Regions from separate parts of the Streptomyces sp. NPDC002138 genome, predicted to be linked through region 2. Evidence: riboswitches for the same ligand, from Rfam matches in the RefSeq annotation. Region 2 holds a riboswitch; the other holds the start of a gene.
The links. Region 2 has a riboswitch for S-adenosylmethionine ahead of thrC (threonine synthase). Riboswitches for the same ligand answer to the same signal wherever they lie in the genome.
Positions count from the first base shown of each region.

Region 1: it holds a riboswitch for S-adenosylmethionine, as region 2 does, so the genes downstream of both, ABT084_RS10270 (aminotransferase class V-fold PLP-dependent enzyme) here and thrC (threonine synthase) in region 2, are expected to answer to the same signal.

Region 1 covers NZ_JBEOXE010000011.1:147,451-154,700, forward strand. Annotated here, with positions in the region: gene qcrB (cytochrome bc1 complex cytochrome b subunit) at 1-620, shown strand, start outside; gene trpD (anthranilate phosphoribosyltransferase) at 766-1,830, shown strand; SAM riboswitch class IV at 1,919-2,035, shown strand; gene ABT084_RS10270 (aminotransferase class V-fold PLP-dependent enzyme) at 2,260-3,660, shown strand; gene ABT084_RS10275 (Lrp/AsnC family transcriptional regulator) at 4,124-4,405, opposite strand; gene ABT084_RS10280 (rhomboid family intramembrane serine protease) at 4,402-5,136, opposite strand; gene ABT084_RS10285 (hypothetical protein) at 5,297-5,536, shown strand; gene ABT084_RS10290 (NYN domain-containing protein) at 5,584-6,945, shown strand; gene ABT084_RS10295 (C40 family peptidase) at 7,198-7,250, shown strand, end outside.
Region 2 covers NZ_JBEOXE010000015.1:26,460-33,709, forward strand. Annotated here, with positions in the region: gene ABT084_RS12585 (alpha,alpha-trehalose-phosphate synthase (UDP-forming)) at 1-1,249, opposite strand, end outside; gene ABT084_RS12590 (glucosyl-3-phosphoglycerate synthase) at 1,333-2,283, opposite strand; SAM riboswitch class I at 2,478-2,627, shown strand; gene thrC (threonine synthase) at 2,645-3,931, shown strand; gene ABT084_RS12600 (ubiquitin-like small modifier protein 1) at 3,964-4,239, shown strand; gene ABT084_RS12605 (cold-shock protein) at 4,667-4,873, shown strand; gene groL (chaperonin GroEL) at 5,255-6,877, shown strand; gene ABT084_RS12615 (SigE family RNA polymerase sigma factor) at 7,095-7,250, shown strand, end outside.

The DNA.
Region 1 (7,250 bases), on a different contig from region 2:
TCATCCCGCTGCTGCTCTTCCCGCTGGTGCTCTCGTCGATCGCGGTCTACCCGTTCATCGAGGCCTGGGTCACCGGCGACAAGCGCGAGCACCACATCCTGGACCGCCCGCGCAACGTCCCGACCCGCACGGCGTTCGGTGTCGCCTGGATCGCGGAGTACATCGTGCTCCTCATCGGCGGCGGCAACGACATGTTCGCCCAGTACTTCCACCTGTCGATCAACTCGATCACCTGGTTCGTCCGGATCGGCTTCTTCGTCGTCCCGGTCCTCGCCTTCATCGCCACCAAGCGCGTCTGCCTCGGCCTCCAGCGCCGGGACCGCGACAAGGTGCTGCACGGTCGCGAGACCGGCATCATCAAGCGCCTGCCGCACGGTGAGTTCGTCGAGGTCCACGAGCCGCTCTCGCAGGGCCAGCTGCACACGCTGACCTCGTACGAGCAGTACAAGCCGATCGAGATCGGCCCGACGGTCGACGAGAACGGTGTCGAGCGCAAGGTGAAGGCCCTGGAGAAGCTCCGCGCGAAGCTGAGCAAGGGCTTCTACGGCGAGAACAACCAGATCCCGAAGCCCACGGCGGAGGAGTACAAGGAGATCCAGAGCGGCCACGGCCACCACTGACTCCGCATGACGGACTGATTTCGGTCAGTTCGAGCGTCGCCACGGCAAGAGCCCCGTCCAGTCACTGGACGGGGCTCTTTGCCGTCCCCCGCGCCTGGATAGGCTGGGACCTCACCCATCGACTGTGGACCATCAGGAGCGGACCATGAACGTTGTGACCCCGGCAGGCGGCGACAGCGTGGCGGCCCGCACCTGGCCGGCCGTACTGGACGCCCTGCTGGCCGGCCGTGACCTCGGCGCGGACGACACGGCGTGGGCGATGGACCGGATCATGCACGGCGAGGCGACCGACGCCCAGATCGCGGGCTTCGTGGTCGCCCTGCGGGCCAAGGGCGAGACCGTCGCGGAGATCACCGGCCTCGTGCGGACCATGTACGAACACGCCAACCTCATCGAGGTCCCCGGCCGCACGGTCGACATCGTCGGCACCGGCGGAGACGGCGCCAAGACGGTCAACATCTCCACGATGTCCTCGATCGTGGTGGCCGGTACGGGCGCCAAGGTGGTCAAGCACGGCAACCGCGCCGCGTCCTCCTCCAGCGGCGCCTCGGACGTCCTGGAGAAGCTCGGCGTCAACCTCGAACTGACCCCCGCGCGGGTGGTCGAGGTGGCCGAGGAGGCGGGCATCACCTTCTGCTTCGCCGTCAAGTTCCACCCGGCGCTGCGGTACGTCGCCCACGCCCGCAAAGAGCTGGGCATCCGGACCGTCTTCAACGCCCTGGGCCCCCTCACCAACCCGGCGAAGGTACGGTCCCAGGCGACCGGTGTCGCCGACCCGCGGATGGCCCCCATCGTGGCGGGCGTGCTCGCCGAGCGCGGCTCCTCCGCGCTGGTCTTCCGGGGCGACGACGGCTTCGACGAGCTGACCACGACGGCGACCTCCCGGGTCTGGTGGGTGCGCGACGGCAAGGTCGCCGAGCAGGGCTTCGACCCGCGCGACATCGGCATCCCGCTGGTCGACGTCTCCGCGCTGCGGGGCGCGGACCCCGCGTACAACGCGGACGTGGCCCGCCGCCTGCTGGCGGGGGAGACCGGCCCGGTCCGCGACGCCGTCCTGCTGAACTCGGCGGCGGCGCTGGTGGCCCTGGACCCGGGCAGCGGCACGCTGGAGGAGCAGCTGGCGGAGGGCATCACCCGCGCGGCGCAGTCGATCGACTCGGGCGCGGCGCTGGCCGCGCTGGACCGCTGGGTGAAGGCCAGCAACGCGTAGCGGTGGGCGTCGGTTTTGCGTCAGGCCCCGGTTCCGACATGCGGACCGGGGCTTGTGCGTGCCGGATCATGTGGCAGGATGCTGACCAGGTCACGAGTGACAGCGTTTAGGCCCCGGCTTGCTGTCCGGCAACCCTCCTTCCGTGGCGGGGTGCCCCGGGTGATGACCAGGCCGTAGGCAGCGAGGCTTACGGCAAGCGCGGATCCCTCGATTCCAGGGGTCCTGGTCTCTCGAGGAGTCTTTTCCGTGAGCAAGCGAATGCGATAGGGCGAGTCCGCCCCTTCTTCACCCCCGGAACAGGGTCCTGTCCGCGTACCTCCGTACCGCCGACGCACCTTTCGTCCCCCGGGGCCTTCCCGTACCCCGCCGCATCCGGCCGTGTACGGGCCACCAGAAGCCATTCAGCCCTGCCTGCCGGGAGATACCGCCATGTCCGCTTCCCTGAACGCCGCCACCGCCACCGCTGCCGACGCCTCCGGCGACGCCGCCTGTGACATCGCCTGCGTCGAGCCGCTCCAGGTGCTCGGCCGGGACGTCACCGTGCCGCTCGTCACCGGCGGCGAGGTCACCTACGCGGCCCTCGACTACGCCGCCAGCGCCCCGGCGCTCCAGCGGGTCTGGGACGACGTGGCCGTGTACGCCCCGTACTACGGCAGCGTGCACCGCGGGGCCGGGTACCTCTCGCAGCTCTCCACCGACCTCTTCGAGCAGAGCCGGGTCACGGTCGCGGAGTTCCTCGACTGCCGGCCCGCCGACCAGGTGGTCTTCACCCGGTCCACGACCGACTCGCTGAACCTCCTCGGCCAGGTGCTCCCGGCCGACTGCCAGGTCTTCGTCTTCGAGACCGAGCACCACGCCTCGCTGCTGCCGTGGCGGGGTGCGCGGGTCACCTACCTCAACGCCCCGCGCACCCCGGGCGAGGCCGTCGCCACGCTGGAGCGCGCGCTGGCCGACCGGGAGCCCTACGGTCCGGCGCTGGTGTGCGTGACCGGGGCGTCCAACGTCACCGGTGAACTGTGGCCGGTCAAGGAGCTCGCCGCCGCCGCGCACGCCCACGGCGCGCGGATCGTCCTGGACGCCGCCCAGCTCGCTCCGCACCACCCCGTGTCCGTCCAGGACCTGGACGTCGACTGGGTCGCCTTCTCCGGGCACAAGCTGTACGCGCCCTTCGGCTCCGGCGTCCTCGCCGGGCGGGCCGACTGGCTGCAGGAGGCGGACCCGTACCTCGCGGGCGGCGGCGCCTCCCGCAAGGTGGCCCGGCGCGAGGACGGCGGCGTGGACGTCGAGTGGCACACCACCGCGGCGCGCCACGAGGCCGGTTCGCCGAACGTCATCGGCGTCTACTCCATCGCCTCCGCCTGCCGCGCGCTGACCGAGGCCGGGTTCGACGCGCTGGTCGCTCGCGAGCGGCACCTGATCGCGAAGGTCCGCGAGGGCCTGGCGGAGGTGCCCGCGGTGCGGATCCTGTCGCTCTTCGGCGACGACGCGCCGCGCGTGGGCGTCATCTCGTTCGTGGTGGACGGCTGGAACAGCTCGCACTTCGCCGCGGCGCTGTCGGCCGAATACGGCATTGGCGTCCGGGACGGGCTGTTCTGCGCACACCCGCTGGTGCGGACGCTGCTGGGCAGTGAGCCGCAGGCCCAGGGGGAGTGCGGGGCGCCGGAGGCGGAGCCGGGTGAGCGGTCGCTGAACGCGATCCGCGTCAGCTTCGGGGCCGGTACGCCCGACGAGCACGTGGAGCGGTTCGTGGGGGCCGTGCGGGAGCTGGTGGCCCAGGGGGCGCAGTGGACGTACCGCACGGAAGAGGGCCGCTGCGTCCCGGCCGTCTGATCCCGTGGGGGCGGGTGAGGTATGCCCCCTGGCCCGGGGTGGGCGGGTTCCGGCCGGGCCGGTGCCCCGCACGAGCGTCTCCTCGGCTCGCGGGCAGCGGCCCGTCGGAGATTGCGGCAGGGCCCAGCCGAAACCCGCCGCGGGGCCATGGAACCCGGGGTGACTGCTCGCTCCCGGGCGTCCTCGTCCCGCCGGAGGCCTTCGCGGGGGTCCGGCGTCAGGGTGGGGGAGTCGGGCACCGGAGGAGGGTCCCCGCAAGGCCGAGCGGTCACCCCTGGACGCACGTCTCCGACCCCCCGCGGCCGCGAGCCGAGGAGACACTCCGCAGGGGCCCGGCTCCACCACCCTGACACCTCCGGCCCCCGGGTCAGGGAACCCACCCCAGCCCCGCCGGCGTTTGAGGCGAACCCACCGACCCGGGGCAGGGGTCGGGCCTCGGCCCGGTCCGGCTCGCCGCCAGGCGCTAGGCGTCCAGGCCGATCGCGAACGCCGCCTCCAGGTCGTGCTGGGAGTACGTGCGGAACGCCACGTGGGTGTCCGTCGCCTCCACGCCCGGGATCTTGCTGATGCGGCCGGGGATGATGTCCGCGAGGTTCTCGTGGCGGGGCACCCGGACGAGGGCGATCAGGTCGTACGTCCCCGTGACGGAGTAGACCTCGCTGACGTTCTCCAGCGCGGCGATCGACTCGGCGATCTCGGGGATGCGGTCCACGCTGGTCTTGATGAGCACGATCGCGGTGATCACGGCTGGCTGTCTCCCTCGGTGGCCGTCGCTGGTCGCCTCACTCTAGTCGTACGCCGATATCGCACCCACGCGTAGAGGAACCCGGCCGAGAACCCCACCACGTGGGCCAGGTACGCCACCCCCGGCCCGCTCCCCGCGCGCTGGGCCGCCAGCCACTGCAGGCCGAACCAGAACAGCAGCACGATCCAGGCCGGGAAGCGCAGCGGCACGAAGAACAGGAACGGGAAGAGGCTCGTCACCCGGGCCTTGGGGAAGAGGTACAGGAAGGCCCCCAGGACGGCCGAGATGGCCCCGGAGGCGCCGACCAGGGTCTGGTCGGAGGAGGGGTTGGCCGCCGCGTAGGCGGCCAGGGCGAGGTAGCCGGTGGCGACGTAGAAGACGAGGAACCGCGCCCGGCCCATCCGTTCCTCGGTCATCGCCCCGAAGACGTACAGGAAGAGGCAGTTGCCCAGCAGGTGCAGCCAGCCGCCGTGCACGAAGAGCGCCGTCAGCGGCGTGAGCGCGGCGCGGCGGGTGCCGGAGAAGAGCTCGTCCGGGACCACGCCCCAGTGCCGGAAGTACGCCGTCCCGGCCGCCACCAGCCGCTCGCCCGTCCCGTAGACGGGGTTCAGCCCGGAGGCGGGGCCGAGGACGAAGACCACCGCGCAGGCCGCGATCAGCGCGTACGTCACCACCGGTCCGCGGGCGGTCTCGCGGACGGTCCGCCACCGTTCGGTCATGGGACAGAGCATGGCGTAACCGGAGCGACCGGGGCAGCTCGCCCCGCCGCGTCCCGCATGGAGGACAGGGCCCACGGGAGGGTGACGTCAGGCCGTAGGGTTACGTCCTGAGGCCCCGCCGAGAGGCGCGGGCCGCTTTAATTGAAACAGTGACGAAGGAGTGAGCGGCCTGATGACGGTTCCCCTGCCGACCGAGACGACCCGGTGGCGCTGCACGCTGTGCGGCAACCTCACGCGGTTCGACGTCACCCGCTCGTCGAAGGTCGTGGAGTACGTCCACCTGGACCTCGCCGGGGAGCCCAAGGTCGAGGAGCGCGAGGTGGTCAATGAGACCATCGAGTCGGTCCGCTGCCGCTGGTGCAACGCGGTGGACCAGATCGAACTCGTGGACCGGCCGGGCACGGACTCCTGAGGGAGCCGGTGCCCGCGGTCGAGAAGTAACGGTAGGGGTGACGGACTGTGGAGCCAGCAAGCGGCGCTGAGCCGGCCGACGCGGCGGGCGATGCCGCGGAGGTGCTCGACCGCCCGCTGCCCGAAGGCGTGCGGCGCCGGGTGGTCGCGCTGGTCTCGGACGCCTTCGGCGGGCTGACGGTCGCCGATCTTCCGGGCCAGTTGCGCCAGTACGCCCGCTTCACCCCCACCCGGCGGGCCAAGTTCGCGGGCAACGCCATGGCGGCGGCCGTCGAGACGGACGCCGTCTTCCGCGGCCGGGTCGCCGAGAAGCTGCGCGAGGCCCAGCCGGAGCTGTCCGCCGCGCTGGAGTCCGGCGCGCCCCCGGCCGCCGCGGACCCGCTGGACGTGGCGGCCTCCGCGTACGTCCTGCGGCCCGCGGGCTGGGTCAAGCTCGTGGCCGCGGCCGGCGAGGAGGCGCAGCGCGCCGACGCCGAGCGGGTCGGCGAGGAGACCCAGCGCGAGTTGGAGCGGCTGCGCGAGGAGCTGGCGCACCTGCGCGAGCAGCAGCGCACCGGCGGCGAGCAGGTGCGTACGGAGCTGGAGGCGTCCCGCAAGGAAGCGGAATCGCTTCAGCGCAAGCTGCGCAGCGCGCTGAACGACGTCAAGCGCGGCGAGGCGGCCCTGCGCAAGGTGATCGCCGAGATCGACGGGATCCGCAGCGAGACCGGCGCCCGGGTGGTGGCGGCCGAGAGCGAGTCCCGGCGGCTCAAGTCCCGGCTGGCGGAGGTGGAATCGGCGCTGGAGACCTCGCGCCGGGCCACCCGCGAGGGCCGCAGCATCGAGGACATGCGGCTGCGGCTGCTGCTGGACACGGTGCTCGACGCCGCCCAGGGGCTGCGCCGGGAGCTGGCGCTGCCGCCGGTCTCGACGCGCCCGGCGGACACGGTGGAGGCGGTGGAGCCGGGCCGGATGACCCCGAAGGACATCGCGGCGCGGGCGCTGTCGGAGACCGATCCGGCGCTGCTGGACCAGCTGCTGGCGCTGCCTCAGGCCCATCTGGTGGTGGACGGCTACAACGTCACCAAGACCGGCTATCCGACCATGCCGCTGGAGAAGCAGCGGCTGCGGCTGCTGGGCGGGCTGTCGATGCTGGCCGCCCAGAGCGGCGCGGAGATGACCTGCGTCTTCGACGGGGCCGAGCTGGCCGCGCCGGTGCTGCTGGCGCCGCCGCGCGGCGTGCGGGTGCTGTTCTCCAAGGCGGGCGTCACGGCGGACGAGCTGATCCGGCAGCTGGTGCGCGCGGAGCCGCCCGGGCGGCCGGTGGTCGTGGTCTCCACCGACCGTGAGGTGGCCGACGGGGTGGCCAAGGCGGGGGCGAGGCCGGTTACGTCGGCCTTGTTGCTGAAGCGGCTTTCGCGCGTTTCGTAACTCCTGGGCCGGATCGGCCGATTGTCGGAATTTTCGGAACGTACCGTCAAGTGACCGCTACGGGCCGTGTGCTGTAGGTAAAGAAGCGGGTCGGTGACCGATTTTTTTGTCGTCAGGATTTGAACTGATCACGGCAAGGTCACTAGGGTCGGCCCAAACCTTCGTGCGATGGATCACTCATTCGGGGTGCCGGGCGAAGGGGCTGCCGAGTGTGCGTACTCAGGCGGTTCTAGGAAGAAGGAGCTCGCCCCCGTGGCGTCCCACCGTCGACCCAAGCAGCCGAGCCGCCTTCGCGTGACCGTCCT
Region 2 (7,250 bases):
GCTCCTCGTACGCCCCCGCCCCCGTCGACAGGACCAGCACGCACCCCGCCTCCGACACCACCGGGATCTCCTTGGCGACCAGGTTCATCCCGTCCCGCACCGGGTTCACCAGCGCCACGTCCGCCAGCCGGTACGCCGCCAGCGAGCGCGCGAAGTCGTCCTCCACCGAGACCAGCACCGGCTGCCAGTCCGGCGTGCCGAGCTCCGTGTTGATCTCCGCCGCCAGCTCTCTCACCGCCTGCGTGTACGACCGGTAGACGGCCAGGTCCTGCCGGGACGGATAGGCGGACGCCAGGTGCACCACGCGGCCGCGCCACTCGGGGTGGACCGTCAGCAGCTCCCGGTAGGCCAGCAGCCCGCGCAGGATGTTCTTCGACAGCTCCGTGCGGTCCACCCGGACGATGGCCTTGCGCCCCGCGACCTCCGCCCGCAGCGCCGCCAGCTTGTCGTTCACCTCCGGCCGGTGGGCCAGCTTCCGCAGCTCGTCGCCGTCCACGCCCAGCGGGAACACCCGGACCGAGGTGGTCCGGTCCCCCCACGCCTCGTGCCGCCGGTGGGCGATCTCCTCGCCGTCCGCCGTGGCCACCCCGTGGCCGTCGTCCAGGGTCATCGCGTCCAGGAACGCCCGGGCCCACGCGTGCGTGTGGAAGCCCACCACGTCGGCGCCGAGCATCCCCCAGAGCAGCTCCTCGCGGACGTACGAGGGCAGGATGCGCAGGTAGTCGTACGAGGCCCACGGGGTGTGGGTGAAGTGCGCGATCAGCAGATCCGGCCGCAGCACCCGCAGCATCCCGGGCACCAGCGCCAGGTGGTAGTCCTGCACCAGGACCCGCGCGCCCTGCTCCGCCTCCTCGGCCAGCGCCTCGGCGAAGGAGCGGTTGTAGGCGACGTACGACTCCCACGCCCGGTGGAACGCCGCGTCGAAGACCGGCTCGCGCGGGACGTCGTACAGGTGGTGGTGGGTGAACCAGAGCACCGAATTGGCGATGGCGTTGTACGCGTCGTCATAGACGGCGGGATCGATGTCCAGCATCCGGACACCCGGCTCGGAAACCCCCCGCCGCACCGCCTCGCGGTCCGCGTCGGACAGCGCCGCGCAGATCCACAGCGCCTCCGGCTGGCGGGAAAGGGCGGCGGAGAGACCGGAGACGAGACCGCCTCCGCCGCGCCGGGCACTGAGCGTGCCGTCGGCGTCGAGGGCGTACGAGAGCGGGCCGCGGTTGGCGGCGACGAGTACCTGAGAGGCCATGCGGGCAACCTAGCCCGCGGGCGCGGGGCTCAAACCGTGACAACCGTCATGGCCCCTGCCACCCGCGCCCGCCGCTTCCGCCGTCACGCCACCCGCCGGCGGGCGTACTCCTCGACCTCCCGCATCGGCGGCCGCTCCACCGTGTCCACCGGGTAGGTGCGCGGCTCGAAACCGTCCGGGCCGCGCTCGAACTGGGTCAGCTCCGGCCGCACCAGGTGCCCGCGCGACAGCCGCAGCTGCGCGGTCCGGTAGATCGCGGCGGCCATCCGGCCCAGCGCCCGGCCGTCCTGGTGCCGGTGCAGCCGGACCCCGACGTCCACCTGCGCCAGCGCGTCCAGGCCCGCCGTGTGCAGCGCGTCCACCAGCAGGCCCAGCTCCACGCCGTAGCCGACGGGGAACGGCAGCCGCTCCAGCAGGGAGCGGCGTACGGCGTACTCGCCGCCCAGCGGCTGGACGAATCCGGCCAGCTGCGGCCAGTGCAGGTTCAGCAGCGGGCGGGCCACCAGCTCGGTGACCCGGCCGCCCTGGCCGGGGGCGTCGCCGAGGGGGCGGTCGTACATCGCCTTGACGAACTGCACGTCCGGATCGGTCAGCAGCGGGCCGACGATCCCGGAGACGAAGGTGGCCGAGAAGTCGCGCAGGTCGGCGTCGACGAAACAGACGATGTCCCCCGTGGTGACCAGCAGCGAGCGCCACAGCACCTCGCCCTTGCCGGGCAGTGCCGGGACCCGCGGCAGGATGTCGTCGCGGTGCACCACGCGGGCGCCGGCCTTCTCGGCGACCTCCGAGGTGCGGTCGCTCGAGCCGGAGTCGATGACGACGAGTTCGTCGACGAGCGGGACGGGCAGGCGGGCCATGAGGTCACGGCGGATGACCTCGACGATCGCGCCGACCGTCGCCTCCTCGTCAAGGGCGGGCAGGACGACGCTGACCGTGACGCCCGATGCCCGCTTGGCCGAAAGGAGCTGCTCCAACGGTCGGTCGGTGGCGGACCAGGAGCGGGCCCCCAGCCAGCGCTCCACCTCTTCCAGCACCTTCAGCACTCCTTGATTCCGTTGTGACCCGGCCATCGATATGGCCGATATGTGATCCATCTCGCGGTTCGGACGGCTGTCTCAACCGCCCATGCCTTCGGTTACAGTCTTGAACAACGCGGAGACCCCTCGCATGTCGGGGGTCCCCACGAACAAACGCACGGGTGCGCCGCCAAGGCGCGTTCGCGCCATACCGCTCATCCAGAGGGGCAGAGGGATACGGCCCGTTGAAGCCCCGGCAACCCTCCAGTCGGTCTCGCGATTCTGCAAAGTCAGCGAGGTCCCCGGCTAGGGAAGGTGCCAAATCCGTCTCGTGGCGAAGTGCGCCACGGGGAAGATGAGGAGAAAGGGCCTCGCCGTCATGGCTGTACAGACTCACCCCACCTCTGCCGCGACCTCCGTCGATCTCGGACCCGCCGCCGGACTTTCCTGCCGCGAGTGCGGTACCCGCTTCGAGCTGGGTCCCATTTTCGCCTGTGCCGAGTGTTTCGGTCCGCTGGAAGTCGCATACGACCTTCCGACCGGTGACCCCGAGGCGCTGCGCGCCGCGATCGAGGCCGGCCCGGACAACATCTGGCGCTACGCGCCGCTGCTGCCCGTCCCCGCCGACGTGGCCTCGAAGCCGAACCTGAACCCTGGCTTCACCAAGCTCGTGGACGCCGAGAACCTGGCCAAGGAGCTGGGCTTCACCGGCAAGCTCTACGTCAAGGACGACTCCGGCAATCCGACGCACTCCTTCAAGGACCGGGTCGTCGCGATCGCCGTCGAGGCCGCCCGCGCCTTCGGCTTCACCACGCTCTCCTGCTCCTCCACGGGCAACCTGGCCGGGGCCGTCGGCGCCGCCGCCGCCCGGGCCGGACTGCGCTCCTGCGTGTTCATCCCGCACGACCTGGAGCAGGGCAAGGTCGTCATGGCCGGTGTGTACGGCGGCGAGCTGGTCGGCATCGAGGGCAACTACGACGACGTCAACCGGTTCTGCTCGGAACTGATCGGCGACCCGCTCGGCGAGGGCTGGGGCTTCGTCAACGTCAACCTGCGCCCGTACTACGGCGAGGGTTCCAAGACGCTGGCCTACGAGATCTGCGAGCAGCTCGGCTGGCAGCTGCCCGACCAGATCGTCATCCCGATCGCGTCCGGCTCGCAGCTCACGAAGATCGACAAGGGTCTGCAGGAGCTGATCAAGCTCGGCCTGGTCGAGGACAAGCCGTACAAGATCTTCGGTGCCCAGGCCGAGGGCTGCTCCCCCGTCTCGACCGCCTTCAAGGCCGGTCACGACGTGGTCCGCCCGCAGAAGCCCAACACCATCGCCAAGTCGCTCGCCATCGGCAACCCGGCCGACGGCCCGTACGTCCTGGACATCGCCCGCCGTACGGGTGGCTACGTCGAGGACGTCACCGACGAGCAGGTCGTCGAGGCCATCAAGATCCTGGCGCAGACCGAGGGCATCTTCGCCGAGACCGCGGGCGGCGTGACCGTCGGCGTGACGAAGAAGCTGGTCGAGAACGGGCAGCTCGACCCGGCGCTGACCACGGTGGTCCTGAACACCGGCGACGGGCTCAAGACCCTGGAGGCCGTGGCCGCCGACAGCGGCCAGAGCGCCACCATCCGCCCGAGCCTGGAGGCGTTCCGCGCCGCCGGGCTGGCCTGACCACCCCCCGACCCCCGGAAGGCAGTAGCGCCATGAGCGTCAACGTCCGCATCCCCACCATCCTGCGCACCTACACCGGCGGTCAGTCGGAGGTCTCCGCCGAGGGCGCCACCCTCAGCGAGGTCATCGACTCCCTGGAGCAGAGCCACCCGGGCATCGCCGCCCGCGTGCTCGACGACCAGGGCAAGCTGCGCCGCTTCGTGAACGTCTACGTCAACGACGACGACGTGCGCTTCGAGAGCGGGCTGCAGACCCCGACGCCCGACGGCGTGGGCGTCTCGATCATTCCCGCGGTCGCGGGCGGCTGACCTTCCGGGTCGGCGCCGCGCCGGGCCCGCGCGCGGGTTCGTGTGAGCCGAAAACCTGAATTGCCCCCTCCGGTAAGAAACGGAGGGGGCAATTCTGCTTGATTGGGCGCGGTAGAGTTGGGGAAGTCCCCGCCGCTGTTCTTGCCCGCCGCATATGAACGGGTCGCGGAAGGGTTGACATTGAGTCAACATGCAAGCGCGCTATGGGTAGTTGGCGCGCTTTGTCCGGCCCGAGTTGCCCCGGAATATTCCAGGTTTTCACCCTATTTCAATCTTTTGGCGTGTCCAGAATTCTCGTCGGAATGACCTGTTGCAGACAGCAGCGGTGCGGATACATTCAGCCCCGGTCGAGGCGTTCCGGCGCAAGTTCTGACCCGGGACCGCGAAGTGCGGTCCCGCGCAAGGGCCAGTAATAGGGGAGTTAGGCATGGCTCAGGGCACCGTCAAGTGGTTCAACGCGGAGAAGGGCTACGGCTTCATCGCGGTCGACGGTGGTGCGGATGTGTTCGTCCACTACAGCGCCATCCAGATGGACGGGTACCGCACCCTTGAAGAAGGTCAGCGGGTCGAGTTCGAGATCTCGCAGGGCCAGAAGGGTCCGCAGGCGGACATGGTCAAGCTCGCAGTCGGCTAGCCGGAGCGATCGACCACCGACACGCGACGCGAGGGGCCCGCATCCTGAGACCAGGATGCGGGCCCCTCGTGCGTCCGGAGCCGCCCCCGGGCCCGTCCGGAGCCGACGTGGGGCCCGCCCGGAGCTGTCCCAGGGCCCGCCCGGGCCCGTCCGGAGGCCGCGCCGTTCACCGGGTGTTCCCCGAAGCCGCTTGCACTCGAGGGTGCCGAGTGCTAATCATTGGCGTTAGCACTCTCCTAGTGAGAGTGCTACCTAAACGAGGACCGGGTCAGTGAGGCCCAGGGGTCCGGCGGGAAGAAACCGCCGGGCACGCAGGCCGTCCGTCGCGGGCGCGGGCGCGGTCCGGGAGCAATCCACCGCTGTCCGGGAGGACCACTTCAGATGGCCAAGATCATTGCGTTCAACGAGGAGGCCCGGCGCGGTCTCGAGCGAGGCATGAACCAGCTCGCCGACGCCGTCAAGGTCACCCTTGGCCCCAAGGGTCGCAACGTCGTCCTTGAGAAGAAGTGGGGCGCGCCCACGATCACCAACGATGGTGTCTCCATCGCCAAGGAGATCGAGCTCGAGGACCCGTACGAGAAGATCGGCGCCGAGCTGGTCAAGGAAGTCGCCAAGAAGACGGACGACGTCGCCGGCGACGGTACGACCACCGCCACCGTGCTGGCCCAGGCGCTCGTCCGCGAGGGTCTGCGCAACGTGGCCGCCGGTGCGAACCCGATGGCCCTCAAGCGTGGTATCGAGAAGGCCGTCGAGGCCGTCTCCGCCGCCCTGCTGGCTCAGGCCAAGGATGTCGAGACCAAGGAGCAGATCGCTTCGACCGCCTCCATCTCGGCCGCCGACACCCAGATCGGCGAGCTCATCGCCGAGGCCATGGACAAGGTCGGCAAGGAAGGCGTCATCACGGTCGAGGAGTCGCAGACCTTCGGCCTGGAGCTCGAGCTCACCGAGGGCATGCGCTTCGACAAGGGCTACATCTCGGCGTACTTCGCCACCGACATGGAGCGCATGGAGTCGTCCCTCGACGACCCGTACATCCTGATCGTCAACTCGAAGATCGGCTCGGTCAAGGACCTGCTGCCGCTCCTCGAGAAGGTCATGCAGTCCGGCAAGCCGCTGCTGATCATCGCCGAGGACGTCGAGGGCGAGGCCCTGTCGACCCTGGTCGTCAACAAGATCCGCGGCACCTTCAAGTCCGTCGCCGTCAAGGCTCCGGGCTTCGGCGACCGCCGCAAGGCCATGCTCGGTGACATCGCCATCCTCACGGGCGGCACCGTCATCTCCGAGGAGGTCGGTCTCAAGCTCGAGAACGCGGGCCTCGACCTGCTCGGCCGCGCCCGCAAGGTCGTCATCACCAAGGACGAGACCACGATCGTCGACGGTGCCGGTGACAGCGACCAGGTCCAGGGTCGCGTCAACCAGATCCGCGCCGAGATCGAGAACTCCGACTCGGACTACGACCGCGAGAAGCTCCAGGAGCGCCTCGCGAAGCTGGCCGGCGGCGTGGCCGTCATCAAGGCCGGTGCCGCGACGGAGGTTGAGCTCAAGGAGCGCAAGCACCGCATCGAGGACGCCGTCCGCAACGCCAAGGCGGCCGTCGAAGAGGGCATCGTCGCCGGTGGTGGCGTGGCCCTGCTCCAGGCCTCCGCGGTCTTCGAGAAGCTCGAGCTCACGGGCGACGAGGCGACCGGTGCCAACGCCGTGAAGCTCGCGCTCGAGGCCCCGCTCAAGCAGATCGCCGTCAACGGTGGTCTCGAGGGCGGCGTCGTCGTCGAGAAGGTGCGCAACCTGCCGATCGGTCACGGCCTGAACGCCGCGACCGGCGAGTACGTCGACATGATCGCCGAGGGCATCATCGACCCGGCGAAGGTCACGCGCTCCGCTCTGCAGAACGCCGCGTCCATCGCCGCGCTGTTCCTCACCACCGAGGCCGTCATCGCCGACAAGCCCGAGAAGGCCGGTGCCCCCGCGGGCGGCGGCATGCCGGGTGGTGACATGGACTTCTGATCGACCCCGGCTCCGGCCACGGTTCGATCGGCTGTTCTTCGTACGAGGGCGGCACTCCCCACCGGGGGGTGCCGCCCTCGGGCGTTTCCGGGGGCGCCGCGTTCCCCGGCGGCCGCGTGCGAAAGAAGGTGCCCGCGGCGCGCGACATCCCGGCGCCCCGCGTAGTCAAGAGGGGTATGCACGCGGATCACAGGACGAGGGAACAGGCGGGGGCCGAGTGAAATCAGCACAGGAGGACGCGTACCTGGAGTTCGTGGCGGCGCGGGCGAAGGCGTTGTACCGCTCGGCGTACGTGCTCGCGGCAGGCGACACGCACCTGGCCGAGGACCTGGTCCAGGAGACCCTCAGCCGCGTGTACGTGCACTGGAAGCGG